Regions from separate parts of the Pseudomonas sp. 20-5 genome, predicted to be linked through region 3. Evidence: predicted binding sites of a transcription regulator. Region 3 holds the regulator's gene; each other region holds the start of a gene.
The links. The regulator FliA, encoded in region 3, starts transcription of late flagellar genes. The targets are predictions, from matches to a motif close to CTAAAGTTTNNNNNNNNNNNGCCGNTAA.
Positions count from the first base shown of each region.

Region 1: AC1RB9_RS17535 (methyl-accepting chemotaxis protein) is a predicted target of FliA. The motif match lies at 3,349-3,376, and genes of this name have one in related genera.
Region 2: AC1RB9_RS20165 (flagellin) is a predicted target of FliA. The motif match lies at 3,730-3,757, and genes of this name have one in related genera.

Region 1 covers NZ_CM165584.1:3,815,754-3,826,055, reverse strand. The annotation lists gene AC1RB9_RS17550 (amidohydrolase family protein) at 1-412, shown strand, start outside; gene AC1RB9_RS17545 (DUF3859 domain-containing protein) at 481-957, shown strand; gene bosR (biofilm oxidative stress transcriptional regulator BosR) at 1,131-1,571, opposite strand; gene AC1RB9_RS17535 (methyl-accepting chemotaxis protein) at 1,677-3,302, opposite strand; gene fabB (beta-ketoacyl-ACP synthase I) at 3,457-4,674, opposite strand; gene fabA (3-hydroxyacyl-[acyl-carrier-protein] dehydratase FabA) at 4,686-5,201, opposite strand; gene AC1RB9_RS17520 (ATP-binding protein) at 5,390-7,345, opposite strand; gene AC1RB9_RS17515 (ABC transporter substrate-binding protein) at 7,342-8,100, opposite strand; gene AC1RB9_RS17510 (TonB-dependent receptor plug domain-containing protein) at 8,272-10,302, opposite strand, start outside.
Region 2 covers NZ_CM165584.1:4,379,646-4,389,947, reverse strand. The annotation lists gene AC1RB9_RS20170 (glycosyltransferase) at 118-3,624, shown strand; gene AC1RB9_RS20165 (flagellin) at 3,849-5,012, shown strand; gene AC1RB9_RS20160 (flagellar protein FlaG) at 5,092-5,478, shown strand; gene fliD (flagellar filament capping protein FliD) at 5,556-6,992, shown strand; gene fliS (flagellar export chaperone FliS) at 6,992-7,390, shown strand; gene fliS (flagellar export chaperone FliS) at 7,449-7,829, shown strand; gene AC1RB9_RS20140 (flagellar protein FliT) at 7,855-8,148, shown strand; gene fleQ (transcriptional regulator FleQ) at 8,430-9,902, shown strand; gene fleS (sensor histidine kinase FleS) at 10,015-10,302, shown strand, end outside.
Region 3 covers NZ_CM165584.1:3,982,310-3,992,611, reverse strand. The annotation lists gene flhA (flagellar biosynthesis protein FlhA) at 1-731, shown strand, start outside; gene flhF (flagellar biosynthesis GTPase FlhF) at 815-2,104, shown strand; gene fleN (flagellar synthesis regulator FleN) at 2,243-3,085, shown strand; gene fliA (RNA polymerase sigma factor FliA) at 3,082-3,825, shown strand; gene AC1RB9_RS18320 (chemotaxis response regulator CheY) at 3,927-4,301, shown strand; gene AC1RB9_RS18315 (protein phosphatase CheZ) at 4,321-5,109, shown strand; gene AC1RB9_RS18310 (chemotaxis protein CheA) at 5,310-7,571, shown strand; gene AC1RB9_RS18305 (protein-glutamate methylesterase/protein-glutamine glutaminase) at 7,625-8,731, shown strand; gene AC1RB9_RS18300 (flagellar motor protein) at 8,820-9,560, shown strand; gene motD (flagellar motor protein MotD) at 9,573-10,302, shown strand, end outside.

The sequences.
Region 1 (10,302 bases), 170 kb from region 3:
CGAGGAGCCCCTGCGCAATCACCCGCATGTGCGGTTCATCTGGGCCCATGCCGGGACCAGCATGGAGATCCATCGCCACCAGAAGAAACTGGACTTCCTCCTGCCGACCCTTCGGCGTCTGCTACAGCGCTACCCGAACCTCTACATCGACCTGTCCTGGTCGGTGTTGCGCCCGTACCTGCTGGACGAGCAGGGCAAGCCCGATCCGCAGTGGCTGGCACTGGTCGAGCGGTTTCCGCAACGCTTCATGCTCGGTTCCGATGTGGTCGGCCAGTTCGACAGCCTGCCCGAGTTGATGGCGAGCTTCGATCCGTTCCTCGACGCCTTGCCCGAGCAGGTCGCTCGCCAGGTGGCGCGGGACAACTTCCTGGCGGTGCTGCCGCGCCAGCCCGCCGATCCGCGAGGCGAATAACCCGGATTCGTCATCAGTCTGTCATGCCGGCGTCATAGGCTCGCGCCAGTCCCATCCAGGAGTGAGTCATGTCCTTCATCCGTTCTTGCATCAGTCGTTCCGTCTTCCTGCTCGGCGCCGGCGTCGCCGTGGCGGCGCAGGCCGAGGTGCGTATCGACGGCCCCATCGAATATGGCGTGTTCGAAAGCCGCTACCAGGATTTCCAGCCCGGCGAACGGGTATTGACCCGTGGCGAGCAGAACATCCAGCAGACCACCGAAGTCCCGGCCAAGCTCGGCACCAAGTTCGGCATGCGTTATCAACTCAGCGGCAAGCAGGAAGGCGATACGCCTTTGACGCTGCTCTACCTCACCCCGGGCGTGGTCACTCCGGATGGTCAGCGGCATGACAAGTTCGAAGTGGTGCAGAAGCTGGTGCCGGGCGCGCCGACCGATGTCATGGCCTACGAATTCACCGAGCCGCACGAAGTGGTGAAGGGCGAATGGCGGTTGATGGTGTTCCAGGGCGATCGCCTGCTGGCGGAGAAATCCTTCGACGTGCGCTGAGCGCGAGCCATGCAAAGCGCTGGTTTTCTTGTGTGGCGTGGATAACGCGGGGGCGCCATTCGCTCTACCGGGCAAGGGTTGCCTGCGTGCGGTAGGGCGGATAACCGCCTGCGGTTATCCGCCGTTTGGGCGGCGTACGAACGGATGCCGACGGTAGCCTGTTCGTCCTTCGATCAGTCCCTGCTGACCCGGGTATCTTCCGCGGCGAGCGGACTGCCGTCGCCGGCGCGTACCTGCAGGCGCGGCACCGGCTGGCCGCTGTCGCGCTCGACCAGGCGGACATGGGATTCGTCCGGGGCGAAGAAATAGTCCTCGCCCCACTGCCGAATCGCCACCAGCAGGGGGAAGAGCGCGCGTCCCTTGTCAGTCAGGCGGTATTCCTGGTGACTGCCGCTTTCGGCCGGGACCGCCACCATCACGCCGTGCTCCACCAGGTTGCGCAGGCGCGCCGCCAGGATGTTCTTGGCCAGGCCGAGGCTCTTCTGGAATTCGCCGAAGCGCGTCAGTCCTTCGAAGGCATCGCGCACGATGAGCATCGACCAGCCGTCGCCGATCACGTCCAGCGGGCGGGCGACTGGACAACTGGCTTGCTTGTGGCTGGTGCGCTTGACCATCTGGGCGGCTCCGGAGGGGGAGAGGATCGGGTTTCATGGTAAAACCCGGGCTCCACGCTGGGCAACCGGAGGAAGTGCGCCGCCGTGAGACGGCGCACGGCATGGTCAGACGACGAAGCGGGTGACCATGTTGTTCAGGTCGATGGCCAGTTGCGACAGTTCCTGGCTGGCGGCTGCGGTCTGGTTGGAGCCGGCGGACGTCTGCAGCGAGATGTCGCGGATGTTCACCAGGTTGCGGTCGACCTCGCGGGCCACCTGGGCCTGCTGCTCGGAGGCGCTGGCGATCACCAGGGTACGCTCGTTGATCTGGCCGACCCGCTCCGCGATCTCGTTGAGCGCCAGGCCGGCGGCTTCGGCGATCTCCAGCATGTTGCGGGCGCGTACGCTGCTGCTGTCCATGGCGCCGACCGCGGCGCCGGTGCCTTCCTGGATGTTGGCGATCATCTGCTCGATCTCGCGGGTGGATTCCTGGGTGCGATGGGCGAGGGCGCGAACCTCGTCGGCGACCACGGCGAAACCGCGGCCCTGCTCGCCGGCGCGAGCCGCCTCGATGGCCGCGTTGAGCGCCAGGAGATTGGTCTGTTCGGCGATACCGCGGATTACGTCGAGGACCTTGGAAATGTCCTGGGCCTTTTCCGCCAGGCCGCCGACCAGCGCCGAGGTATTGTCCACTTCTTCGCTCATCAGGCGGATCGCCTGGACCGTCTCCAGTACCCGCTGGCGTCCGTTCTGCGCCGATTGCTCGGAGGCGGACGAGGCGTCCGAGGTGGAGCTGGCGTTGCGCGCCACTTCCTCGACGGCGGCGGTCATCTCGTTGACCGCGGTGGCGGCCATCTGGATTTCGTCGTTCTGCTGGGTCAGCGAGCGGTTGCCCTGCTCGGTGACGGCGCTGAGTTCCTCCGCGGCGGAGGCCAGTTGGGTCGCCGAGCTGCCGATCTGCTGGATGGTCTGGCGCAGTTGTGCCTGCATGCCCTGGAGGGCGACCAGCAGCTTGGCCGGTTCGTCGCGGCCAGAGGTGTCGATGCGGCTGGTGAGGTCGCCGGAAGCGATCACCTCGGCCACTCGCAGCGCCTCGCCGATCGGTTGGGTGATGCTGCGGGTGAACAGCCAGGCCAGTACCACGGTAGCGAGGCCGGCGACCAGCAGTACGCCGATCACTGCGGCGAAGGCGCTGTCATAGACCTCATCGGCCGTGTGGCTGGCCTGGCTGGCGCCCTTGACGTTGAAGTCGATCAGCGCCTGCAGTTGCTGCTGGGTGGCGCGGTACTGGTCGAGCAAGGTGCTTTCGGTGTACTGGCGGGTCTCTTCCAGCGGCTTGCTGCGCGACATCTGCACCAGGGTCTGCTGGCTTTGCAGGAGCGTCTGCCGGGTAGCCAGGTAGCGCTCGTAGATCGAGCGCTCGTCGGCACCACTGATCAGCCGTTGGTAGGCGCCCTCGCGATCGGTCAGTTCCTTGCCGATTTCCGTCATGCGGCTTTCCAGGAAGCGCTTGCTGCTATCGTCCGCCGCCAGCACATGGGCCAGTTGCACCTGCCGCAGTTCGGCGAGTAGAACGTTCAACTCGGCGCTTTCGCGGACGCTAGGCAGCCAGTTGTCGCTGATGTCCGAAGAGGCTTCGTTGAGCGAACCCATCCGGTTCAGGGAAAAGATGCCGGTGATGACCAGCAGAGCGGTGATCAGGGCGAAACTCAGGGCGGCACGGGTCGCGATGGGCATACTGCGCAAAGACATGATGGCGGATTCCAGGGGGCAGGAAGAGGGACGGGGCTGACCAGTACTATCGGCAGGCAGGGCGGGAGGTTTAGCCCGTTCATGCAGTCCGGGTAAAGAAACGCTGGGTACAAAAAAGCGCCCCGGAGGGCGCTTCATGCGGCGATGGAGGGAATCAACCCTGCCAGCGCTTGAGGACCAGGGTGGCGTTGGTGCCGCCGAAGCCGAAGCTGTTGCTCATGACGGTATCGAGCTTGGCGTTCTCGCGGGTCTCGCGGAGAATCGGCAGGTCGGCCACTTCCGGGTCGAGTTCGTCGATGTTGGCGGAGCCGGCGATGAAGCCGCCCTCCATCATCAGCAGGCAATAGATCGCCTCGTGCACGCCGGCGGCGCCCAGCGAGTGGCCGGACAGGCTCTTCGTCGAGCTGATGGCCGGCGCCTTGTCACCGAACACTTCGCGCACGCCTCGGATCTCGGCGACGTCGCCGACCGGGGTGGAAGTGCCGTGGGTGTTCAGGTAGTCGATCGGCGCGTCGACGGTGGCCAGCGCCTGCTGCATGCAGCGGATCGCGCCTTCGCCGCTCGGGGCGACCATGTCGTAGCCGTCGGAGGTGGCGCCGTAGCCGACGATCTCGGCGTAGATCTTGGCGCCGCGCTTGAGCGCATGCTCCAGCTCCTCGACCACCACCATGCCGCCGCCGCCGGCGATGACGAAGCCGTCACGCTTGGCGTCGTAGGCGCGGGAGGCCTTTTCCGGCGTGTCGTTGTACTGGGTGGAGAGGGCGCCCATGGCGTCGAACAGGCAGCTCTGGCTCCAGTGTTCCTCTTCGCCGCCGCCGGCGAAGACCACGTCCTGCTTGCCCAACTGGATCTGTTCCATGGCCTGGCCGATGCAATGGGCGCTGGTGGCGCAGGCGGAGGAGATCGAGTAGTTGACGCCCTTGATCTGGAACGGTGTGGCCAGGCAGGCCGATACGGTGCTGCCCATGGTGCGGGTCACGCGGTATGGGCCGATGCGCTTGACGCCTTTCTCGCGCAGGGTGTCGATGGCTTCCATCTGGTTCAGGGTGGAAGCGCCGCCGGAGCCGGCGATCAGGCCGGTGCGGGGGTTGGAAATCTGTTCCGGAGTCAGGCCGGAGTCCTTGATCGCCTGCTCCATCGCCAGGTAGGCGTAGGCGGCGGCATCGCCCATGAAGCGGAAGACCTTGCGATCGATCAGCTCTTCGAGGTTCAGGTCGACCGAACCGGAAACGTGGCTGCGCAGGCCCATCTCGGCGTAGGACGGATTGAAGCGAATGCCGGGCCGACCCGCACGGAGGTTGGCGGAAACGGTGTCTTTGTCATTGCCGAGGCAGGAAACGATGCCCAGACCGGTGATAACGACGCGACGCATGCGGATAACCCTTAGAAGCTGTCAGTGGAGGTGAACAGGCCGACGCGGAGGCCTTCGGCACTGTAGATTTCGCGGCCATCGACGCTGACGGTGCCGTCGGCGATGGCCAGGACCAGCGAACGATTGATCGTGCGCTTGATATGAATGTTATACGTGACCTTCTTCGCTGTCGGCAGAACCTGACCGAAGAACTTCACTTCGCCCGAACCCAGGGCGCGGCCGCGGCCGGGGTTGCCCTGCCAGCCGAGGTAGAAACCGACCAGCTGCCACATGGCATCCAGGCCCAGGCAACCGGGCATGACCGGATCGCCTTCGAAGTGACAGGCGAAGAACCACAGGTCCGGGTTGATATCCAGCTCGGCGACCAGCTCGCCCTTGCCATACTTGCCGCCGACATCGCTGATGTGAACGATGCGATCGATCATCAGCATGTTGGGGGCGGGAAGTTGCGCGTTACCCGGGCCGAACAGCTCGCCGCGACTGCAGCGCAGCAGGTCTTCTCGGGTGAAGGCGTGTTGTTTGGTCATGCGAGCTCCTCAAAAATCCCTGAACTGCAGGGTTGTGGCGGTTCGTCCAGCGGCCGTCGCGCCGGGTTATTGTATCGGCGTCGCAGCGGCAGCCTAGTCATAGACTGTTGCGTTGCGGTGAAAGTCACAGTGTCCGGCGAACAGATGTTCACTTTATTCCCGCGTCCGCTTGCCGCCCTTGTCGTAGATCATTCCGGCTCCCCTCGTCCGGTTTCGTTCGATGTCACGGGGAGTTCCGGCTGCGAGCCGATCCAGCGTTGCAGTATGCGTTGCAATTCCGCCCGTTTGAATGGCTTGGCCAGGTAATCGTTCATTCCCGCCTGCAGGCAGTTCTCCCGATCGCCCTGCAGGGCGTTGGCGGTCAGGGCGATGATCGGTACCTGCCGGCCGTTCTCCTGGGCCCTGATTTCCCGTGTCGCCGAGTAGCCGTCGAGCACCGGCAGGCGGCAGTCCATCAGGATCGCGTCGTAGCGCTGGCGCTCGGCGCTGCGTACCGCCTGGATACCGTCGGCGACCAGGGTGACGCGATAGCCGAGGCTGCGCAACATGGCTTCTATGACTGTCTGGTTCACCGGATTGTCCTCGACCAGGAGGATTTCCTGACCGGCGGCGACCGGGGCGGCGTCGCCGGCGGCCTGCTGCCGGTGCGCCGGCGACTGCTGGAAGGGCAGCGGAATCTCCAGGGTGAAGGTCGATCCCGAGCCTTCCTTGCTCTCTGCCTGCAGGGTGCCGCCCATCCGTTCCGCCAGGGTCCTGGCGATCGCCAGGCCGAGCCCGGTGCCGCCGTAGCGTCGGGAAATCGACGAATCCGCCTGCTGGAAGGCGTCGAACATATGTTCCAGGCGTTCCGGCGAGATGCCGATGCCGCTGTCGTGCACCGCGCAGGTCAGCCACAGTACGTCGTGATCGAGAGCCTGCCACTCCAGGCTGAGATGGATGGCGCCTTCCTCGGTGAACTTCAGCGCATTACCCAGCAGATTCACCAGGATCTGTCGGATCCGCGTCGGATCGCCGCAGACCTCGATATTCTCCAGGCCGGCCTGGATCTGCAATTCCAGCGCCAGTCCGCGTTGCTGGGCGCTGTGCTGGAACACCAGGGCGGAGCCTTGCACCAGTTCCAGCAGGTTGAAGGGGATGCACTCCAGTTCCAGCGCGCCGCGTTCGATCCTTGAGAAATCGAGAATGTCGTTGATGACCTTCAGCAGGTGTTCGGTGGACTCGGTGGCCAGCGCCGTGTACTCGGCCTGTTCGCGGGTCTGCTCGGTGGTTTCCAGCAGTTGCAGCATGCCCAGCACGCCATTCATCGGGGTGCGAAGCTCGTGGCTCATCATCGCCAGGAAGTCGGACTTCGCCCGGTTCGCCTGCTCCGCTTCCTCGCGGGCGCTGATCAATTGGCTGATCGCCTGTTCCTGTTCCCGGCTCGCGCGGTCCAGCCCGCTGGCGAGATTGTTGATGTGACGGGCCAGGTCGCCGATCTCGCCGTCGTCGAGGATCGGCAGGCTGGTCTTGTAGTCGCCGCTCTGGATCGCCTCGACCGCCTGGCCCATGGTGCTGATCGGCGCCGACAGGCGCTGCGCCAGGCGGCGCGCGACGAGGAAGGTGAGGATCAGGGCGAAGGCGGCCAGCAGGGCGGCCTTCAGGAGGATTTCCTGTTGCCGCTGGCTGAAGGCGTCGTTGGACATGCCGACCACCACCCGGCCGAGGTAGTCCTCGCCGGACTGGCCGTCGCCTTCGCTGGCGCCATCCAGCAGCGGGTCGCTGGCCAGGGCGATACGCTGGCGCTGGATGGTGGAGTGGAAGATGTCGATCGGCGCGGCGTTCTGCAACGCGCCGGGCAACTGTTCGACGTACACCAGGATATTGTCGTTGCGGTCGCGTACCTCGATGAAGCGCACATGCGGGGTGTCGAGGGTGGCCTGCAGCAGCTTCTGCAGCACGGGCGTGTTGCCGGCGATCACGCCGTATTCGGCGGCCGGCGCCAGCTGGTCGGCGATCAACTGGCCGGTATGGGTCAGTTCCTGGCGCAGGTCCTGCAGGCGCGAGTAGGTGAAGTAGGCGGTGAGCAACAGGGTCAGCAGCAGCGCCGGGCCCAGGCTGATCGCCAGCATGCGGGTACGGATGTCCCAGCCGTGGCGCTGGCTCATGGTTCTTCTCCTTCGGCGAGGCGCCGGCCGAGGTCGGCGTCGCTGGCCAGGTCGATACCCAGGGAACGGGCTACCTGCCGATTGCCGAGCACCTTGAAATGCCCTGGATAGAGGCTGAGGGGCCAGTGCCTGGGCGCCTGGCCGAGCAATTCGTCGAGGGTGTCCAGCCAATCCTCCTGGTCGCTGTAGCTGCTCGCCAGGCTGCCGGCCTTGACGAAGGCTGCGGTGGGGCCGAGCAGCGCGCGGTTCTTGGCGTAGCTGCCGAGCAGCAGGCTCTTGATGCTCTGCGAGTTGTACAGCTGTTTGTCGTCGATGCCGAGCAGCAGGTCACTATTGCCGAGCAGGAACTGCAGCGGGCGCGGGTCGTCGTTGCCGCTGCTGCTGGCGACGAACAGCTGGAGCCCCTGGCTGCGGGCCTCGCGGCGAAGCTCGTCGAGGAGGAATTCGCTGTCCTTGCCGTAGAGCACGCCGATGCGCTGGATGCCCGGCAGGATCAGGCGCGCCAGGCGGAGCTGGCGGGACGCCGGCGGGTCGCTCCAGAGTACGCAGAGACCTCCGACGCCGTGTCCGCCATGTCCGTTGGCGCCTGGCAGCAGGCGCTGGCCATCGACCCGGTTGAGCAGCAGCGCCAGGGTCGGCGGCGCCCGGTGCTGGCGCAGGCGCCAGGCCAGGGCCTCGGGGCCGAGCAGGAGCAGGCGGGTGTCGTCGGCGAAGACCATCCCCTCCGCCAGGGCCGCGGGCGTGCGCAGTTCCACCTGGTCCTGCGGCCGTCGCTGCGCCAGGGCATCGCGAAAGGCGTTCACCGCGGCCCCCTGGTTGGCGCTGACCAGGACCAGTTGCGCGGCCTCGCCGACATGCGGGAGACAGCAGAAGACGAGCGCGAGCAGCGCCTGGAAAGCCCGGCGGGCGGGGCGCAAGCGACGCATCTAGAACGTCACCTCGGCGCTGAAGTAGAGCAGGTGGCGGCTGTCGTAGCGGTTGTCGGGAAACGTCAGCGGTTCGTCGTCGAGACGCTGCTGGAGCACGCCGGCCAGTTCCAGGGCGGCCTTGCCCAGGGGAATGCGCTTGGCCAGGCGCAGGTCGACGCGTTCGAAACGATGTCCATTGAGCGAGTCGTCGCCATAATAGAAGAGGGCGCTGGACCAGCCTTGGCCCCAGTCGTGCATCCAGCCGGCCGAGCCGCCGTGGCGGGCGGTCAGGCGCCGGTCGTAGCGACTGGTGGCGTCGTAGTCGAGATAGGCGTAGGTGGCGCGCAGGCGGTCGCGTAGGCCCAGGCGCCAGTCGAGCTGGCCTTCCGCGCCGGAGAAGCGGATGCGATCGCCGTTGTCGGGACTGAAGTCGACGACGCTGAGCGGATCGCTGATCAGTCCGGTGATTTCCTCGTGGAACAGGCGTACATCCACGGCCAGCCCGGTCTCGCGGAAAAAACCGTTGTAGCCGATCTCGCGCGAACGGGTGTGTTCCTTGCCCAGGTCGCCGGGGCCGTGGGCGCTGGCGAAGTAGTAGGCTTCGCTCTGCCCATAGGGCGCCGGTGTCAGGTGGCGGACCCGGTAGCGCCAGTCGACGTCGTTTTCGTACATGCCCGGTGACCGCACTGCCTCCGAATAGACCGCGCGCAGGCTGTGCTGGGGGTTGAACAGGTAGTTCACCGCCAGCCGCGGGCTGAACGAACTGCCGGAGCCCTCGACGTCTTCGAGCATCCCCCCGCCCTGCAGCAGCCAGTGTTCGCCGGCATGCCACTCCAATTGGCTGAACAGCCGCCAGATCTGGCTGCTGACCCTGCCGCCGTAGAAGGTCTCGGAGTTTGCCTGGTCGTAGCGGTAGCTCAGGCCGTTCAGCAGGCGCAGGTTGTCGCCCAGGCTGAGGGTGTCCTGCATCTCCAGGTCGTAGCGGCTTTCCCGGATGTTGCGGTCGACCCGTCCGCAGACCGGGCGCAGTCCGCCGTTGCGTAGCTGGTCGAGGACCTGGGTCGCCAGTTGCAACTCCTGGGCGCTGCCGGGCGGCAGCCGGGTCGGATCGTCGGCGAACCTGCGCAGGTAGTCCGGGTTCAGTTCCCAGAGCTGCGCCAGTTGCGGGCTGAAGGCAATGGCCGCCTCGCAGGCGTTCCATTCCTGCCGGCGCTCCCAGTGCTGTGCGTAGCCTTGTATATAGAAGCTGTGGCGCGGGTCGAGGTCGACATTCCAGCGCAGCGAACCGGCATAGTCGTGGGCGAGCGTATCGGAGTTGTCGATGTCGTCGGGAACCTGGGGAAACGGCGAGCGATAGGCGTAGGGGTGCTGGTTCGAGCCTTCCTTGGCCGCCAGTTGCCACTCCAGGCTCTGGTTCGGCGCCAGGCTGTGGCTGGCGTTGAGGTTGAAGCGGCTGAGCCGGCGGCCGTCGCGCAGGGCGTGACCGTCGTGGTCGCGGTCGAAGCCGTCGTCTTCCTGGCCGGACAGCGACAGGCGGAAGTCGCTGTCTTCCAGGGCGATGCTCTGGCTGGCGTACCAGTCGCGGATGCCGCGCTGGCCCGCCGTGTACTTCAGGCGCGTGCCGGGCGACTCGCCGGGGGCGCGGGTGATGATGTTGATCACCCCCATCAATGCGTTGGCGCCGTAGCTGACGGTATTCGGCCCACGGAACACTTCGATCCGCTCGACATCCTCGAGGGCCAGCGGCAGGTCGCTCCAGTCGACGCTGGCAAGGCCCGGGCGGTACACCGAGCGGCCGTCGATCAGCACCTGCAGGCGCCGCGCCCCCGACATGCTGGTGCCGTGGTAGTTGACCGTGGGCTGGTTGCCGGACAGGTAGCCGACCATCATGCCCGGGACCAGGCGCATCAGTTCGGGAATGTCGCGGGCGCCGCTGGCGACGATCAGCTCGCGGTCGAGCACGCTGATGCTGCCGGGAACTTCCGCTGGGGATTGTTTCAGGCGTGTCGCGGTCAATACTTCGGGAACGCCGCTGGGATCGTTGAACAG
Region 2 (10,302 bases), 400 kb from region 3:
GCTCGTCGGAGCAGATGCTCCGCCGCGGGGAGTCGAGACCGGGAGCGGCGACACGAAGGGCCATGGCCCGGCCCTTCCGATCACCATGCGCTGCACCAATTACTCAGGAATGGCTCAATGAGCGCGAACGTTCGTGTCAGCATCGTCATGCCGACCTACAAGCTGGAGTACTTCGAGGACGCCCTCGACAGCGTGCTCGGGCAGACCTATCCGGCCCTGGAGCTGATCATCTGCGACGACAGCAGCGACGAGCGGGTCGCCACGCTGGTCGAGCAGAAGCGCGCCTCCGCGGCGTTCCCGATCCGCTACTTCCGTAACGAGACGCGCCTCGGCGAGCTGGGCAGCACGGCGAAAGGCATCCGCCTGGCGGAGGGCGAGTACGTCAAGTTTCTCCACGACGACGACGTGTTGCTTCCCGAATGCGTCGAGGCGTTGGTGGGAGCGATGGAGCGCGAGCCGAACGTGGTCCTGGCCTCGTCGCGGCGGTTGCGTATCGACGAGGAAGGGCAGCCGCTGCCGGACATCCTGGCGACCTGCTTCCCGTTCGCCGGCGACGTCCTGATCGACGGTCGCGAGCTGGTCTCGTTCCTCGCCGACCACACCATCAACTTCATCGGCGAACCCAGTTGCCTGATGGCCCGGCGCGATGCGCTGCTGCAGATCTGCGAGCGCCTGATGATGCTCAACGGCCGGGCCATCGACTGGATCGGCGACCTGGCCATGTGTGCGCAGTTGCTACAGCGTGGCGACCTGGCGTTCCTGTCGCGGCCGCTGACCCGTTTCCGCGTCTCCCGCCAGCAGTTCAGCCAGATCGGGCGCGACCAGCCCGGTATCGGCGAGCAGGGCCATGCCGACTTCCGCCTGGCTATCCGCGAACTGGGTTGGTATCGCCAGGCCGGCGACAACCGCTTCGTCCGGGTGGCACCGATCACCCGCCTGGACGCCCGTGTCTTCAAGCCGGTCAACCTGCTCGCCGCGCTGAGGCGGGCGGCGGGCTTCGGTAGCGTCACGCTGTCGACCTGGCTGGAGGCGCGGCGGCCGGATGCGGTGCAGAAGGTGCTGATCGATCGATTCCTGCAGGAGCAGGGTGGTGGGCCGCGCTTCGCGGTGCTGGTGCTCGATGCCCACGGCGATACCGAGGCCGTGGAGCGTACCCTGCAGAGCCTGGAGCACGTCAATTTGTATCCACGTGTCGAGAGCCACCTGTTCGCGCCGCTGGGCACGAGTCCGCGGAACGGAGCGATGCTCTTCGATCCAGAGGTGGGGCCGGTGCCGACGATCAACCAGGCGCTTGCCCGGCTTGATACCGACTGGTTGCTCCTGGTCGAAGCGGGTGTCGAATTCGCTGTCAGCGGCCTGCTGGTGGCGGCGCTGGACCTGCTGGCGGCACCGGAGAGCTGCCAGGCGGTGTACGCCGACGAACTCATGCGCCTGGATGACGGCGAGCTGGGCGCGGCGTTGCGCCCGGACCTGAATCTCGACCTTCTGCTCAGTTTCCCCGCCGGGCTGTCCCGGCACTGGTTGTTCCGCCGCGAGCCGCTGCTTGCCACGGGCGGATTCGACGAGACCGCCGGCGAGGCTTTCGAGCTGGCCTACCAGTTGCGTCTCGTCGAGCAGCGGGGCCTGGGCTGTATCGGACACATCAGCGAGCCACTGCTGTCTGGCCCAGCGCTGCGCCTGCAGGACAGCACCGCCGAGCGTGCGGCGATCGAAGGCCACCTGCGTGCCCGTGGCTACGCGCAGGCGACAGTCGGAAGCCGGCTGCCGGGGCGCTACGAGCTGGACTACGGCCACGCCGGGCAACCGCCGGTCAGCATCCTGGTGCTGGCCGGGGAGCGCCTGGCGCAGCTCCAGCGTTGCGTAGAAACCGTGCTGGAGAATACCGCCTATCCCAACTACGAGATCCTTCTGCTGGAACAGGGTGGCGAAGCGGCCGACGTTCGCGAATGGCTGCTCGCCGTCGAAGGCATGGGTGTCGAGCAGGTGCGGGTGCTGCGAGGCGATGGGCAGTTGTCCCGTGGGGCTCTGCGCAACCTGGCGGCGTCCCGGGCGCGCGGCGAATTCCTGCTCTGGCTCGATGCCGGCAGCGGCATCCTCGACAAGGACTGGCTGCAGCAGTTACTCAACCATGGCCAGCGTCCGGAAGTCGGCGCGGTAGGCGCCAAGCTCCTGGCGGCGGACGGACGGGTCTGCCACGCCGGCTGGCTGCTCGGCTTGTGCGGACCGGCCGGGCGGGCCTTCGAAGGGCGTTCGCACGAGGACGCCGGTTACCTGCAGCGCCTGCAGGTGGACCAGAACTACTCGGCGGTGGCTGGCGAATGCCTGTTGATGCGCCGCGAGTTGTTCCTCGAATTGGGCGGTTTCGACGAGGCGCTGACGCGCTGGGACGATGTCGACATCTGCCTGCGGGCGGTCCAGGCGGGCTACCTGAACGTATGGACGCCGCGTGCGCGGCTGTTGCTCGATGCGCCTGCCACGACGGCGGCGAGCGTCGAGGAAGAAGATGCGCTGTACGCGCGCTGGCTACCGTTGTTGGCACGCGATCCCGCCTATAACCCGGGCTTTTCGTTGCAGGCCGAAGGCGGTTTCAAGCTGGCCGACCCGCAGCTGGCCTGGCGCCCGTTGCAGGGGTGGCGGCCCTTGCCCACTGTCCTGGCGCACCCCGCCGACCTGTTCGGCTGCGGCCATTACCGGGTGATCCAGCCGTTCAGCGCGTTGCGCGAGTCGGCATCCATCGATGGCGCGCTGTCGATCGGCCTGATGCACGTGGCCGATCTGGAGCGCTACGACCCGGACGTACTGGTGCTGCAGCGCCAGGTCGGCGAGGAGCGTCTCGAGGCCATGCGGCGGATGCAGGCGTTCTCGCGGGCCTTCAAGGTCTACGAGCTGGACGACTATCTGCCCAACGTGCCCCTCAAGAGCGCCCATCGCCAGCACCTGCCGAAGGACATTTTGCGCACGTTGCGTCGCGGGCTGGGTTACGTCGACCGCTTCGTGGTGTCGACGCCGGCCCTGGCAGAGGCCTTCGCCGGTCTCCACCCGGATATCCGGGTGATCGAGAACCGCCTGCCGGTGGGGTGGTGGCAGGGGCTGCGGGCGCAGCGGCGGCGCGGCGAGCGGCCACGTGTCGGTTGGGCGGGCGGCTCGAGCCATACCGGCGACCTGGAACTGATCGCCGATGTGGTCCGGGAACTGGCCGACGAAGTCGACTGGGTGTTCTTCGGCATGTGCCCGCCGTCCATCCGTCCCTTCGTCAGGGAAGTGCATGCGGGGGTGCCTATCGAACGCTATCCGCGGGCATTGGCGGCTCTCGATCTCGACCTGGCGCTAGCGCCGGTGGAGCAGAACCTGTTCAACGAGTGCAAGAGCAATCTGCGCCTGCTGGAATACGGCGCCTGCGGTTTCCCGGTGGTCTGCAGCGACGTGCGCTGCTACCAGGACGATCTGCCGGTGACGCGGGTGAAGAACCGTTTCCGCGACTGGGTGGAGGCGATCCGCATGCATACCCGCGACCTGGATGCCGCAGCCAGGGCAGGGGATAACCTGCGCGAACGGGTGCTGGCGGATTGGATGCTCGACGGCGAGCGTTTGCGCGCCTGGTATCGTGCCTGGATGCCGGACTGAGCGGCCGGCGGGGCTTTCCGTCGCTGTCCGCAGCGCTCGGGAGGCCTTGCGCGAACCCCTCCGACGGGGCCGATGCATGAAAAACGAGGATGGTCAAAAAAAAACCTAAAGCTCCCCAGGGAAGCGCCGATAAAGATCACGAATGCGAACTTTAGGGGTGCCTGGGCGATGCCCACCCGAGGTCGCAAGCTCAGGCAAACATATCGTCCTTGGAGGGCATCAAGATGGCCTTGACCGTCAACACCAACATCGCTTCGCTGAACACTCAGCGGAACCTGAACAACTCTTCCGCGTCGCTGAACACTTCGCTGCAGCGTCTGTCCACCGGTTCGCGCATCAACAGCGCCAAGGACGACGCCGCCGGCCTGCAGATCGCCAACCGTCTGACCAGCCAGGTCAACGGCCTGAACGTGGCTACCAAGAACGCCAACGACGGTATCTCCCTGGCGCAGACCGCTGAAGGCGCCCTGCAGCAGTCGACCAACATCCTGCAGCGTATGCGTGACCTGTCCCTGCAGTCGGCCAACGGCTCCAACAGCGACTCCGAGCGTACCGCTCTGAACGGCGAAGTGAAGCAACTGCAGAAAGAACTGGATCGTATCAGCAACACCACCACCTTCGGTGGCCGCAAGCTGCTCGACGGTTCCTTCGGCGTCGCCAGCTTCCAGGTGGGTTCGGCCGCCAACGAAATCATCAGCGTCGGCATCGACGAGATGAGCGCAGAGTCGCTGAACGGCACCTACTTCAAGGCTGACGGCGGCGGCGCGGTCACTGCTGCAACCGCTTCGGGCACCGTCGACATCGCGATCGGCATCACCGGCGGCAGCGCCGTGAACGTCAAGGTCGACATGAAGGGCAACGAAACCGCCGAGCAGGCGGCTGCCAAGATCGCCGCTGCGGTCAACGACGCCAACGTCGGCATCGGTGCCTTCACCGACGGCGCGCAGATCAGCTACGTGTCCAAGGCTAGTGCGGATGGTACTACCAGTGCGGTTTCCGGCGTAGCCATCACCGACACCGGCAGCACCGGCGCAGGCACCGCGGCAGGCACCACGACGTTCACCGAGGCTAACGACACCGTCGCCAAGATCGACATCTCCACCGCGAAGGGCGCTCAGTCCGCCGTGCTGGTGATCGACGAGGCGATCAAGCAGATCGACGCCCAGCGTGCCGACCTCGGTGCGGTGCAGAACCGCTTCGACAACACCATCAACAACCTGAAGAACATCGGTGAGAACGTATCGGCTGCTCGCGGCCGGATCGAAGACACCGACTTCGCAGCCGAAACCGCCAACCTGACCAAGAACCAAGTGCTGCAACAAGCCGGCACCGCGATCCTGGCTCAGGCCAACCAGCTGCCGCAGTCGGTTCTGAGCCTGCTGCGCTAAGCTTCGGCGAGGTCAAGGTGAAGTCACGAGGGGGAGCGCTGGCGCGCTTCCCCTCGTATCTCATTGAGAGGTAGCGACGATGGACGTCAGCAATGTCAACAATTCGACGGCTGCTCCGGTAATCCGGCTGTTCGGCTCGGCGTCTTCTTCCGATGGCGCACGCCCGGCCGGCCAGGCCGGCGAGGCGGCCGCCAGCGCAAGCGCGCAACGGACGGGCGACGTCAGGATGGGCGACAAGGAGCAACGCGCTGCGGTCGAGGAGGCGGTTTCCTCCATCGAGAAGTTCACCCAGAGCATCCGTCGTGATCTGAGTTTCAGCCTGGACGACTCCACGGGGCGGGTAGTGGTCAAGGTGACCGATTCGACTTCCGGAGAAGTCATCCGGCAAATCCCTTCCGAAGAGGCCCTGCGCCTGGCAGAGCGACTGGACGAAGCGCGCAGCCTGCTGTTCAAGGCGGAAGCCTGAGCGGAATTGGCACGTCTTTTGAGTGTCTGTTGGAATTGGAAGGACAAAGCGTCAATGAGCTGACGAGGTGAAGCAAGATGGCGAACAGTACGACGATCAACGGCTACAACTCGGGCCTTGATATCAAGAACATCGTTTCCACCCTGGTGGCGGCCGAGAAGGCGCCGAAGGAGGCGCAGCTCAAGCGTCTGGAAAGCGACACCACCGCCAAGTTCACCGGCATCGGCCAGCTCAAGAGCGCGATCTCCGACCTGCAGACCATCCTCAAGGAGCTGAACAAGCCCGAGCTGTTCCAGAAGCGCTCGGCGAGCACCAGCGACGAGAAGTTCGCCACCGCCACCGCCACCAAGGACGCCCTGCCGGGTATCTACAAGCTCGAAGTGACCCAGCTGGCCAGCGTCAGCAAGGTGGCCACCGCGTCGTTTGCCGATGGCTACAAGACCACTTCCGGCGGAACCCTGACCATCAAGCAGGGTGCCGACGATGCCGGTGTCACGGTAAACGTCGCGGCGGGCGCGACCCTCGCCGAAGTGCGCGACTCGCTCAACGCGCAGCTGAAGGACAAGGGCATTACCGCCAACATCGTCAACAACCCTGGAGACGGAACCTCGCGACTGGTCTTCACCGGCAAGGATTCCGGCGCCGGCAAGGACGTGTTCGTCCAGGGCAGTTCCGGCCTGGAGAACTTCAACATCGGCAGCGTCGGCGCCGATGGCAAGCTGACCCTGTCCCAGTTGGACGGTAGCTCCTCCAGCAGCAGCGGCTATATCACCCAGGCGAAGAATGCCAAGTTCAGCATCGACGGCCTGACCCTGGAAAGTCCGACCAATACGGTCGACAAGGTCATCAACGGCGTCACCTTCGAGCTGAAGACGGTCACCGACACCAACAAGCCGATCACCATCTCGGTCGAGCAGGACCGTGGCGGCGTCAAGGACAACATCAAGAAGTTCGTCGAGGCCTACAACAAGCTGGTCGGCGTGACTTCGGAACTGACCGGCGTGACCAAGGTGGGCGACGACAAGGCTCCCGTGGTCGGTGCCTTGGTCGGTGACAGCAGCGTGCGCAACCTGCTCACCACCATGCGCAACGAGATGGTCCAGCCGGGGCAAGGTACCGATGTTCGCATGCTCGCCGACATGGGTATCACCACCAAGAAAGACGGCACCCTGGAAATCGACGACAAGAAACTCGACAAGGTTCTGAAGGACAAGTTCGAGTCGGTTTCTGCTCTGTTCACCGGCGATACCGGCCTGATGAAGCGTCTCGACGACAAGCTCACGCCTTACACCCAGACCGGCGGTGTGCTCCAGCAGCGCCTGGATGGATTGCAGGACACCATCAAGTCGGTGGATACCCAGCGCGAAGCGCTCAATCGCCGGGTCGAGCAGTTGCAGGATCGTTTGCTCAAGCAGTTCACCGCCATGGACCAGTTGATCGGCCAGCTCAACCAGACCAGCGGACGCATGGCCCAGGCTCTTAGCAGCCTGCCTGGCCTTGTGAAGAAAAGCTGATGTCGCGTCCTATCGATACCTACCGGCAGGTAGGCAGCGCACAGGACGTCCCGCCCTACCAGGTGGTCAAGCTGCTGCTGGACGGCGCGCTCGAACGCATCGCCCTGGCCCGGCGCGCGGTGCTGGAGCGCAACCCGGCGCTGCGCGGCGAAGCGGTAGGCACCACGTTGTCGATCATCGGCGCCTTGCAGGCTGGCCTCGATCACCAGCAGGGCGGCGAGATAGCCGGCAATCTGGATGCGTTGTACGATTACATGACCCGCCGCCTGGCTGGTGTCGCGCTGGACGACACACCGCGTCCGCTGGACGAGGTCGAGGCGCTGCTGGGCCAGATCAAGCAGGCCTGGGATGCCATTGGCAGCGCCGAAGCGCAGGGCGAAGACAGCGAACGGCGCTAAAGAATCGCGGTAGCCGACCGATATAGAGCGTATCAGTCACCGAACAAGGCAACCGTCGATGAACGCAATGGCAGCCATGCGGCAATACCAGAATGTCAGTACCCAGGCTCAGGCTATCGATGCCAGCCCGCATCGCCTGATCCAGATGCTGATGGAAGGCGGCCTGACCCGGATGGCGCAGGCCCGCGGAGCCCTGGAGCGCGGCGAAGTGGCGCTGAAGGGCGAGCTGATCGGCAAGGCCATCGCCATCGTCGGTGGCCTGCGCGAAGGGCTCGACTTCGAGGCGGGCGGCGAGCTGGCAGCCAACCTCGACCGCCTTTACGCCTACATGTCGATGCGCCTGACGGAAGCCAACTTGAAGAACGACGCGGGCAAGCTCGAGGAAGTTTCCGAGCTGTTGCGCAACATCAAATCCGGTTGGGATGCGATTGCCCCCTGAGAGGCATCCCCAGAGGGACCAAGCAATGAGTGCAGCTGTACAGATCCTTGAAGAAACCGGTAGCGCCCTGCGCGTTGCCCTGGCCAGCCAGAACTGGGAGGCCATCGGTGAACTCGACCAGCGTTGCCGCCAGGCCGTCGACGAGGCGATGCTCGATGTACAGGACGAAGCCACCTTGCGGGCGCGGATGGAAGAGCTGCTGGCGCTGTATCGCGAGCTGATCGATGTCTGTCAGGGCGAGCAGCGCAAGCTGGCCACCGATCTGATCCAGCTGAACCAGTCGAAGCAAGGCGCCAAGGTCTACCAGATGTTCGGATAAGTTTTTCATGGCTTTGTGCCGTTACTTTGGCGCAAGGCTTTTCGGAAAAATTTACATATCCCCCAAAACCCCTGCCAGTACTGCTTTCCATGCGGTCTGTAGGGGTTTTTTATTGCCTCTCCCTGTCGGAAACAGCAAAAAAAACACGCCATAAAATTGACTAATCGTTCACATTTGACTTAACTAGTGGCCAAATGCTGGCTGCTTATTAGAAATAGGCATTAGTCCCAGCCCTCTTTCGGGTCGAGCGAGACCCATTCGATGCAAGGCAGCTGATCAAAATGTGGCGCGAAACCAAACTCTTGCTGATTGACGACAATCTCGATCGCAGTCGCGACCTGGCAGTCATTCTCAACTTCCTCGGCGAAGATCAGCTGACCTGCAACAGCGAGGATTGGCGAGAGGTAGCGGCGGGCCTGAGCAACAGTCGCGAAGCCCTGTGCGTGCTGCTCGGCAGCGTCGAGTCGAAGGGCGGGGCGGTAGAGCTGCTGAAGCAGCTGGCCAGTTGGGACGAGTACCTGCCGATCCTGCTGATCGGCGAGCCGGCCCCGGCCGACTGGCCGGAAGAGCTGCGCCGCCGGGTGCTCGCCAGCCTGGAGATGCCGCCCAGCTACAACAAGCTGCTCGACTCCCTGCATCGCGCCCAGGTCTACCGCGAGATGTACGACCAGGCCCGCGAGCGCGGCCGTTCCCGCGAGCCGAACCTGTTCCGCAGCCTGGTCGGCACCAGCCGGGCGATCCAGCAGGTGCGGCAGATGATGCAGCAGGTCGCCGATACCGATGCCAGCGTGCTGATCCTCGGCGAGTCCGGCACCGGCAAGGAAGTGGTGGCGCGCAACCTGCATTACCATTCCAAGCGCCGCGAGGGGCCCTTCGTCCCGGTGAACTGCGGGGCGATCCCGGCGGAACTGCTGGAAAGCGAATTGTTCGGCCACGAGAAGGGCGCCTTCACCGGTGCCATCACCAGTCGTGCCGGACGTTTCGAGCTGGCCAACGGCGGCACCCTGTTCCTCGACGAGATCGGCGACATGCCGCTGCCGATGCAGGTCAAGCTGCTGCGCGTGCTGCAGGAGCGCACCTTCGAAAGGGTTGGCAGCAACAAGACGCAGAACGTCGACGTGCGGATCATCGCCGCGACCCACAAGAACCTCGAGAAGATGATCGAGGACGGCACTTTCCGCGAAGACCTCTACTACCGCCTCAACGTATTCCCCATCGAGATGGCGCCGCTGCGCGAGCGGGTGGAAGACATCGCCCTGCTGCTCAACGAACTGATCTCGCGGATGGAGCATGAGAAGCGCGGGTCGATCCGCTTCAACTCGGCGGCAATCATGTCGCTCTGCCGCCACGACTGGCCGGGCAACGTCCGCGAACTGGCGAACCTGGTGGAGCGCCTGGCGATCATGCATCCCTACGGGGTGATCGGGGTCGGCGAACTGCCGAAGAAATTCCGCCATGTCGACGACGAGGACGAGCAACTCGCCAGCAGCCTGCGCGAAGAGCTGGAAGAGCGCGCGGCGATCAACGCCGGGCTGCCGGGAATGGACGCGCCGGCGATGCTGCCGGCCGAAGGCCTGGACCTCAAGGACTACCTGGCCAACCTCGAGCAGGGCCTGATCCAGCAGGCCCTCGACGACGCCGGCGGAGTGGTCGCGCGGGCCGCCGAACGCCTGCGCATCCGTCGCACCACGCTGGTGGAGAAGATGCGCAAGTACGGCATGAGCCGGCGCGACGACGACCTGTCGGATGATTGACAGGTCGTTTCGCAACGCTTTGATTTTCAAGTGAAAAAAATTTAGGCACGGGTATTGCTATATCTCCGTCGACCGACAGAACCATGACGTCGCGCCGACCGAGAGAAACGCAATGCAACCAGCCCTCAACGCCTTCCCCGAGCAGCCAGCCGATACGGCCGAGGCCACCAGCCGCGCCGGCCTCGAGCAGGCCTTCGCGCTGTTCAACCAGATGTCCAGCCAGCTCAGCGAGTCCTACAGCCTGCTGGAGGAGCGCGTTACCGAGCTGAAAGGGCAACTGGCCCTGGTCAGCGCGCAGCGCATGGAGGAGCTGGCGGAAAAGGAGCGCCTGGCGAACCGCTTGCAGAGCCTGCTCGACCTGCTTCCCGGCGGCGTCATCGTCATCGATGCCCATGGCGTG
Region 3 (10,302 bases):
CGGCCTTCGGCCTGGAGGCGGTATGGATCGAGCCCGGCCAGCGCGACCAGGCGCAGTCGCTGGGCTACACCGTGGTGGATGCGAGCACCGTGGTCGCCACTCACCTGAACCAGGTGCTGCACAAGCACGCCCACGAGCTGCTGGGCCATGAAGAAGTGCAACAGCTCCTGCAATTGCTCGCGCGCAGCTCGCCGAAGCTGGCGGAAGAGCTGGTGCCGGGGCTGATTTCCCTGTCCACCCTGCTCAAGGTCCTGCAGGCGCTGCTCCAGGAGCAGGTGCCGGTGCGCGACATCCGTACCATCGCCGAGGCCATCGCCAACGTCGCTCCACGGAGTCAAGATCCCGGCGCGATGGTCGCCGCGGTTCGCGTCGCGTTGTCCCGCGCAATCGTGCAAAGCATTGTCGGGCTTGAGCCGGAGCTGCCTGTGATCACGCTCGAGCCGAGGTTGGAACAGATTTTGCTGAACAGCATGCAGAAGGCCGGACAAGGCTCCGAGGACGGCATGTTGCTGGAGCCGGGGATGGCCGAGAAGCTGCAACGCTCGCTGATCGAGAGCGCGCAACGCCAGGAGATGCTCGGTAAGCCGGCGATCCTGCTGGTTGCCGGACCGATCCGCTCGATGATGTCGCGCTTCGCGCGGATGGCGGTGCCCAGCATGCATGTGCTGGCCTACCAGGAAATCCCGGACAACAAGCAAGTCACCATCGTCGCGACGGTGGGACAGAACTGAACGAGGGCTGCGCCGGCTCCAGGGCTGGCACACCGGGCAACCTGAGGTTGCCGGCAAGACTACTGAACTGAGGGGTTCGGGCAATGCAAGTCAAACGCTTCTTCGCCGCCGATATGCGCCAGGCCATGAAACTGGTCCGCGACGAACTGGGTCCGGACGCCGCGATTCTCGGCAACCGCCGGGTCGCCGGCGGCATCGAGCTGACCGCGGCGCTGGATTACCAGGCCCCGCCGGCGCCGAGCAAGCCCAACCCGGCGCTGGAAGTGGAGCTGCGCAAGACCCAGGCGCGGATCGCCGAGGCGCGCGCCGAGTTGACGGCGCGTCCGGCGGAAAACCAGCGCAAGGACCGTCAATTGTTCGCCGAGGAGAAGCCGGCGCGTCCGACCCTGGCCGAGTCCATGACGGCGGCGCAGGCCAAGCCCCAGGCGGGCGGCCAGACCCTCGAGGCAATGCGTTTCGAACTGAACGGCCTGCGCGAGCTGATCGAGGTACAACTGGGTTCCATCGCCTGGGGCCAGTTGCAGCACCAGCGTCCGCAGCAGGCCAATCTCTGGCGGCGCCTGCAGCGCATGGGCTTGCCGGCGGAGCTGAGCAAGCCGTTGCTGGAGCGGGTCGCCGCGGTGGGCGATACGCGCCAGGCCTGGCGCATGCTGTTGGCGCACCTGTCGCGTGCCGTGCAGACCCCCGAGCAGGACCCGCTCGACGCGGGCGGCGTACTGGCCCTGGTCGGCCCGGCAGGCGCCGGCAAGACCACCACCCTGGCGAAGATGGCCGCGCGCTACGTCCTCAAGTACGGCGCCCAGAGCCTGGCGCTGGTGAGCATGGACAGCTACCGGATCGGCGCCCAGGAGCAGATCAAGACCCTCGGTCGGATCCTCAACGTACCGGTGACCCTGGTCGATCCCGGCCAGTCGCTGATCCAGGCCCTGGCGCCGCTGGCGCGCAAGCGCATGGTGCTGATCGATACCGCCGGCCTGCCGGCCAGCGACCCGGCATTGCGCATGCAGCTCGAGGCACTGGCGTCGCCGAGCCTGAACGTGAAGAATTACCTGGTGATGGCCACCACCAGCCAGAGCCAGGTGCTCAAGTCGGCCTACCAGACCTATCGGCACTGCGGGCTGGCGGGTTGCATCCTGACTAAGCTGGACGAGGCGGGCAGCCTCGGTGAATCGATGGCGCTGGCTATCGCCCAGCGTCTCCCGGTAGCCTATCTGGCGGATGGGCCGCGGATTCCGGACGACCTGCAGGTGGCGCGCAGTCACCAACTGGTCAGCCGGGCGGTGAGCCTGCAGGCACCGGAAGAGCCCAGCGAGGACGCCATGGCCGAGATGTTCGCCGGGCTCTACCAGCAACCGGCGCGGCGTGCCGGCTGAGGACGTGGGAAGAACCGCGCGTGGCGCGGGTGACGGAAGCGAAGGTGGCTTCCGCCGGGCCGGGAGCGATGGCGCATCGTTCCCGCCAATACCGGAGAGCGCTGGAAGGGGCGTTCCGGGAAGACGACAACACAAGGTATGAAGCAGATGGGTAGCATGCATCCCGTACAGGTGATCGCAGTAACTGGCGGCAAGGGCGGCGTCGGCAAGACCAATGTGTCGGTGAACCTGGCACTGGCTCTGGCCGATCTCGGCCGTCGCGTCATGCTGCTGGATGCCGACCTCGGCCTGGCCAACGTCGACGTCCTGCTGGGACTCACGCCCAAGCGCACCCTGGCCGACGTGATCGAGGGACGCTGCGAACTGCGCGATGTCCTCCTCCTCGGTCCCGGTGGCGTGCGCATCGTTCCCGCGGCCTCCGGCACGCAGAGCATGGTGCACCTCTCGCCGATGCAGCATGCGGGGCTGATCCAGGCGTTCAGCGATATCAGCGACAACCTCGATGTCCTGGTCGTCGACACTGCCGCCGGGATCGGCGATTCGGTGGTCAGTTTCGTCCGCGCCGCGCAGGAGGTGCTGCTGGTCGTCTGCGACGAGCCGACCTCGATCACCGATGCCTACGCCCTGATCAAACTGCTCAACCGCGACCACGGCATGACCCGCTTCCGGGTCCTGGCCAACATGGCCCACAGCCCGCAGGAAGGACGCAACCTGTTCGCCAAACTGACCAAGGTCACTGACCGTTTCCTCGACGTCGCACTACAGTATGTAGGTGTCATCCCTTACGACGAGTCGGTACGCAAGGCCGTGCAGAAACAGCGAGCCGTATACGAGGCATTCCCCCGCTCGAAGGCGTCCCTGGCCTTCAAGGCGGTCGCGCAGAAGGTCGATAGCTGGCCGCTGCCGGCCAACCCGCGCGGGCACCTGGAGTTCTTCGTCGAACGACTGGTCCAACACCCCGCGACAGGTTCGGCCGTATGACAGCGGCCTCTGGAGTGCGTATGTATAGCAAGGCGCAAGCGCAGAACTCCCAGGAGCAACTGATCCAGCGTTACGCACCACTGGTCAAGCGCATCGCCTATCACCTGCTCGGCCGCCTGCCGGCCAGCGTGCAGGTGGAGGACCTGATGCAGGCCGGCATGATCGGCCTGCTCGAGGCCGCGAAGAAATACGACGCCGGCAAGGGCGCCAGCTTCGAGACCTATGCCGGCATCCGCATCCGCGGGGCCATGCTCGACGAGGTCCGCAAGGGCGACTGGGCGCCGCGTTCGGTGCACCGCAACACGCGCATGGTGACCGACGCGATCCGCGCGATCGAGGCGAGAACCGGACGCGACGCTAAAGATCACGAAGTTGCTGCCGAACTCCAATTGAGCCTCGAAGATTACTACGGCATCCTCAGCGACACGCAGGGCAGCCGTCTGTACAGCTTCGACGACCTGTTGCAGGACGGCGAACATGGATTGCCGGAAGACACCAGCCTCAGTCACAACGAACCGATCCACGGCCTGCTCGACGAACGTTTCCAGGCGGCCCTGGCGGATGCCATCGCCAAGTTGCCGGAGCGCGAGCGCCTGGTGCTGGCGTTGTATTACGACGAGGAACTCAACCTCAAGGAGATCGGCGAGGTACTGGGCGTCAGCGAATCGCGGGTCAGCCAGTTGCACAGCCAGTGCGCCGCGCGTTTGCGCGCGCGCCTGGCCGATTGGCGGTCGGCCTGAACCGGCCTCGACCGCAGCTTGTAACCGTTAACGCAAAAGAATGTGTGGCGCGTCCCCTGGGGCGCGCTCTGGTCTGTACGGAGGTTTACTTGGACAAGAACATGAAAATTCTCATCGTGGACGACTTTTCCACGATGAGACGCATCATCAAGAACCTCTTGCGGGACTTGGGCTTCACCAATACCGCCGAGGCCGACGACGGCACCACGGCGCTGCCGATGCTGCACAGCGGCAATTTCGACTTTCTCGTCACCGACTGGAACATGCCGGGCATGACCGGCATCGATCTGCTGCGCGCGGTTCGCGCCGACGAGCGCCTCAAGCACCTGCCGGTGCTGATGGTCACCGCCGAGGCCAAACGCGACCAGATCATCGAAGCTGCCCAGGCCGGGGTCAACGGCTATGTGGTCAAACCCTTCACCGCTCAGGTCCTGAAGGAAAAGATCGAGAAGATTTTCGAGCGGGTCAACGGCTGAAGCCGGCCAAGAGGGTGTCATGGTGCTTGGTAACGATTCCACGGGCGACGAATTCGAATCGACCCTGAAAAAACATGCGCGCGAACTGGTGGACTGTCTCGAACGGGGGCACTTCCAGCAGGCGGTGCAATTGATCCAGGAGCTCAGCCAGGCCAGGGACCGTGGCCTCTACCAGGAAGTGGGCAAGCTGACCCGCGAACTGCACAACGCCATCGTCGATTTCCAGATCGACCCGCATTCCCCCCACGCGCAGGAAATGTCGCAGATCGCCGATGCCACCGATCGTCTTTCCTACGTGGTGGAAATGACCGAGAAGGCCGCCAACCGGACCATGGACCTGGTGGAGCAGAGCGCCCCGCTGGTCAACCAGTTGGGCGACGATTCGCGGGAGCTGCACCAGGAGTGGCAACGCTTCATGCGCCGGGAAATCGACGCTGACGGCTTCCGCGAGCTGGCCAAGCGCATCGAACAGTTCCTCGTGCGCAGCGGCGAGAACGCCGGCCAGTTGTCCTCGCAGCTCAATGACATCCTGCTGGCGCAGGATTACCAGGACCTGACCGGCCAGGTGATCAAGCGTGTCACCAAGCTGGTCACCGAGGTCGAGAGCAACCTCGTGAAGCTGGTCTGGATGGCCGGCCAGGTGGACCGTTACGCCGGAATCGAGCACGACCACGTGAGCATGCGCCACCAGGCCGCGCTGGAGCGTTCGGCCAAGGGCGAGGGGCCGCAGGTCGCCGCGGAAAAACGAGAGGATGTGGTGTCCGGGCAGGATGACGTGGACGATCTGCTGTCCAGCCTGGGTTTCTGACCCGCCCGGCTCAAGACTGCGGCATCGCTGCCGTTAAGTAAGCATTGAACGCTGGCATCCGCGGGCTGCTGGCACAGCCTTCGTCATGCCGGTGATCCCGGCGGGCGGGCTGAAGTCGGTCCGGAAAGCCGGGCCGGTATTTCCGGCAGGACAGCGGTCCTGCCGATCCTTTCGAGTAACACGTCTCTGGGAGCAGCCGAATGAGCTTCGACGCCGATGAAGAAATCCTCCAGGACTTCCTGGTTGAGGCCGGCGAGATTCTCGAGCAATTGTCCGAGCAACTGGTCGAGCTGGAGAGCCGGCCGGACGATATGGACCTGCTCAATGCCATTTTCCGTGGGTTCCATACGGTCAAGGGCGGTGCCGGCTTCCTCCAGCTGAACGCGCTGGTGGAATGCTGCCACATTGCGGAAAACGTCTTCGATATCCTGCGCAAGGGCGAGCGGCGCGTCAGCTCCGAACTGATGGATGTGGTGCTGCAGGCGCTGGATACGGTCAACGCGATGTTCGACCAGGTGCGCGAGCAGTCCGAACCGACCCCGGCGACGCCCGAGCTGCTGGCGGCCCTTGCCCGCCTGGCCGAGCCCGAGGGCGCCGAGCCCGCGGAACCTGTGCAAGCGCCACCGGCGGCCGTTCCGCCAGCCGAGCCTGCGGCGCCGCCGGAAGCGCCCGCGCAGAGTGCCTCCAGCGATATCACCGACGACGAGTTCGAGCAGTTGCTGGATGCTCTGCAGGGCGACGAAGCGCCGGCCTCCGCCGTTGCAGAAGCGCCCGCGGCTCCCGCTGGCGACGAGATCAGCGACGCCGAGTTCGAGGCGTTGCTCGACCAGTTGCACGGCAAGGGCAAGTTCGTCCCGCCGGCGGTCTCGGCCGAGCTTGCGCAAGTCCCCGCCAAGGCGGTCGAGCCGGCCGCGGCTGCCGCTGGTGACGATATCAGCGACGACGAGTTCGAGGCGCTGCTCGACGAACTGCACGGCAAGGGCAAGTTCGGCGATGTCCCGGAAGCCGCCGGCACACCCGCCGCACCGGCTGCCGCGGCTCCAGCGGCTGCGCCGGCGGAGCAGGGCAAGGCGCCGGCCGCCGCGGGCGGCGATGAGATCAGCGACGACGAGTTCGAGTCGCTGCTCGACGAACTGCACGGCAAGGGCAAGTTCAACGGCGCCTCCGAGGCCGTGGCGGCCGCCGCGGCGGTAGCCAAGAACATCGCGGCGAAGAGTCCCGCGGCGAAACCGGTCGCTCCGGCCAAGGCCGCCGCCGCGCGTCCGGCGGCGCCCGACAGGCCCGCGGCGAGCGAGGCGGAGACCACCGTGCGGGTGGATACGGCGCGTCTCGACGAGATCATGAACATGGTCGGCGAGCTGGTGCTGGTGCGTAACCGCCTGGTGCGCCTGGGCCTGAACAGTGGCGACGAGGCCATGGCCAAGGCCGTGGCCAACCTCGACGTGGTCACCGGCGACCTGCAGATGTCGGTGATGAAGACCCGCATGCAGCCGATCAAGAAGGTCTTCGGCCGCTTCCCGCGCCTGGTTCGCGACCTGGCGCGGAACATGAAGAAAGAGATCAACCTGGAGCTGGTGGGCGAAGAGACCGACCTCGACAAGAACCTGGTCGAGGCCCTCGCCGATCCGCTGGTGCACCTGGTGCGCAACGCCGTCGACCACGGCATCGAGAGTCCGGAGGAGCGCGAGGCCGCCGGCAAGCCGCGGGTCGGCCAGGTGGTGCTGTCAGCGGAGCAGGAGGGTGACCACATCCTCCTGATGATCACCGACGACGGCAAGGGCATGGACGCCGAGGTGCTGCGCAACAAGGCGGTGGAGAAGGGCCTGCTGGAGCGCGATGCGGCGGACCGCCTGACCGACCTGGAGTGCTACAACCTGATTTTCGCCCCGGGTTTCTCGACCAAGACCGAGATTTCCGACGTGTCCGGCCGCGGTGTCGGCATGGACGTGGTGAAGACCAAGATTTCCCAGCTCAACGGCACGGTCAACGTGTTTTCGCAGAAGGGGTCCGGCTCGAAGATCGTCATCAAGGTGCCGCTGACTTTGGCGATCATGCCTACCCTTATGGTGATGCTGGGCAGCCAGGCGTTCGCCTTCCCGCTGGTCAACGTCAACGAAATCTTCCATCTTGACCTGTCGCGCACCAATGTCGTGGATGGCCAGGAAGTGGTGATCGTCCGCGACAAGGCCTTGCCGCTGTTCTATCTCAAGCGCTGGCTGGTGCCGAGTGCGGCCCACGAAGAGCAGGGTGAGGGGCACGTGGTGATCCTGTCGGTCGGCACCCAGCGCATCGGTTTCGTCGTCGACCAGTTGGTGGGACAAGAAGAAGTGGTGATCAAGCCACTCGGCAAGATGTTGCAGGGCACCCCCGGCATGGCGGGCGCCACCATCACCGGGGACGGGCGCATCGCCCTGATCCTCGATGTGCCGAGCATGCTCAAGCGTTACGCACGGCGCATCTGACGCCGCGTATGGGTTTCCGGCGGCGCAGGAGCGTCGCCCTCTGAGGAGTAGCTATGGCAGTCAAAGTCCTGGTGGTGGACGATTCGGGGTTCTTCCGCCGCCGTGTCTCGGAGATTCTCTCCGCCGATGGACAGATCCAGGTGGTCGGCACCGCCACCAATGGCCGCGAGGCCATCGAGCAGGCGCTGGCCCTGAGACCCGATGTGATCACCATGGATTACGAGATGCCGCTGATGGACGGCATCACCGCGGTACGCAACATCATGCAGCGTTGCCCGACCCCGGTCCTGATGTTCTCCTCGCTGACCCACGAGGGCGCGCGGGTGACCCTGGATGCACTGGACGCTGGAGCGGTCGACTACCTGCCGAAGAATTTCGAGGACATCTCGCGCAACCCGGACAAGGTCCGCCAGTTGCTCTGCGAGAAGGTCCTGACCATCGCCCGTAGCAATCGTCGCTCGATCACCCTGCCGCCGCTGCCTTCGGCCACCTCGTCCAGCCATGCGCCGGCGTCGTCCTCCAGCGTCGGCGCGAGCGCGCGTGTTGGTGCCGGCGCGTCGCCGGCCCCGGCGTCGACCTCGGCGGCGCCGAAGCGCAAGGCCTACCGGCTGGTCGCGATCGGTACCTCCACCGGTGGACCGGTTGCCTTGCAGCGGGTGCTGACCCAGTTGCCGGCCAACTTCCCGGCGCCGCTGGTACTGATCCAGCACATGCCGGCGGCCTTCACCAAGGCCTTCGCCGAGCGCCTCGACAAGCTGTGCCGGATCAACGTCAAGGAGGCGGAGGACGGCGACATCCTGCGTCCCGGCCTGGCGCTGCTGGCGCCGGGCGGCAAGCAGATGATGGTCGACGGCCGCGGCACGGTGCGCATCCTCCCCGGCGACGAACGCCTGAACTACAAGCCCTGCGTCGACGTGACCTTCGGCTCGGCGGCCAAGGCCTACAACGACAAGGTCCTGGCGGTGGTCCTCACCGGCATGGGCGCCGACGGGCGCGAGGGTGCGCGCCTGCTCAAGCAGGGCGGCAGCCAGGTGTGGGCGCAGGACGAGGCCAGTTGCGTGATCTACGGGATGCCGATGGCCGTGGTCAAGGCCAACCTGGCGGACGCGGTGTACGGGCTCGACGACATCGGCCGGCACCTGGTCGAGGCGTGCCAGTAAGCGTGCGTGCAGGAATGAGGAGACTGCCTTCGATGGCCACCCACGTGACGAGCTGCGCGCGCCTTCGCCGAGCCGAGGGGACGCGCTGATGGATGTGCTCAGCCTGGTCGGGATCACCCTGGCGTTCGTCGCCATCGTCGGCGGCAACTTTCTCGAGGGCGGCCACGCCGGAGCCCTGCTCAACGGTCCGGCGGCGCTGATCGTGATCGGCGGCACCCTGGCCGCGGCGCTGTTGCAGACCCCGGTGAACGTGCTCAAGCGCGGCCTGGGCATGCTCGGCTGGGTGTTCTTCCCGCCGCGCGAGGATCTTTCCGGGGGAATCGACCGGATCGTCTCCTGGAGCATGACCGCGCGCAAGGAAGGCCTGCTCGGCCTGGAGAGCATCGCCGATGCGGAGCCCGATCCCTATGCGCGCAAGGGCCTGCAACTGCTGGTGGACGGCGCCGAGCCGGAAGTCATCCGCAGCATCCTCGAGGTCGACCTGTTCACCCAGGAAAGTCGCGACCTGCAGGCCGCCAAGGTGTTCGAGAGCATGGGCGGCTATGCGCCGACCATCGGCATCATCGGCGCGGTAATGGGCTTGATCCATGTGATGGGCAACCTGGCCAACCCGGCGCAGCTCGGCAGCGGCATCGCCGTGGCCTTCGTCGCCACCATCTATGGCGTCGGCTTCGCCAACCTGCTCCTGCTGCCGATCGGCAACAAGCTGAAAACCCTGGTACTGCGCCAGTCGCGCTACCGCGAGATGCTCCTGGAGGGCCTGCTGTCCATCGCCGAGGGCGAGAACCCGCGTTCCATCGAGTTGAAGCTGCAAGGCTTCATGGACTGACCGGAGCCGAGCATGCAGCGCCGCCGTCGCCACCAGGAGGAACACGAGAACCACGAACGCTGGCTGGTTTCCTATGCCGACTTCATCACCCTGCTGTTCGCCTTCTTCGTGGTGATGTATTCGATTTCCTCGATCAACGAGGGCAAGTACAAGATCCTCTCGGAGACCCTCACCGGCGTGTTCAACCAGCCCGACCGCTCGTTGAAGCCGATTCCCATCGGCGACGAGCGGCCGCGCACCACCGAGCCGGAGCGCACCAGCGTCGAGGAGCAGCCCAGCGACAACGCGGCCAGCGCCGACTCGCTGGAGCGGATCGCCGACAGCGTGCGCGATGCCTTCGGCGACTTGATCGCCTCCGACCAGTTGAGCGTGCGCGGTAACGAGCTGTGGATCGAGATCACTCTCAATTCCAGCCTGCTGTTTCCCAGCGGCGATGCGCTGCCCAACGATGCCGCCTTCGATATCGTCGAGAAGGTCGCCAAGATCCTGGCGCCCTACAAGAACCCGATCCATGTCGAGGGCTTCACCGATGACGTGCCGATCCATAGCCCGCGCTATCCCACCAACTGGGAACTGTCGGCGGCGCGGGCGGCGAGCATCGTCCGCCTGCTCGGCAACGATGGGGTCGAGCCGTCGCGGATGGCTGCGGTGGGCTATGGTGAATTTCAGCCGGTGGCGGACAATGCCAGCGCCGAGGGGCGGGCGAAGAATCGCCGGGTGGTGCTGGTGATCTCGCGCAACC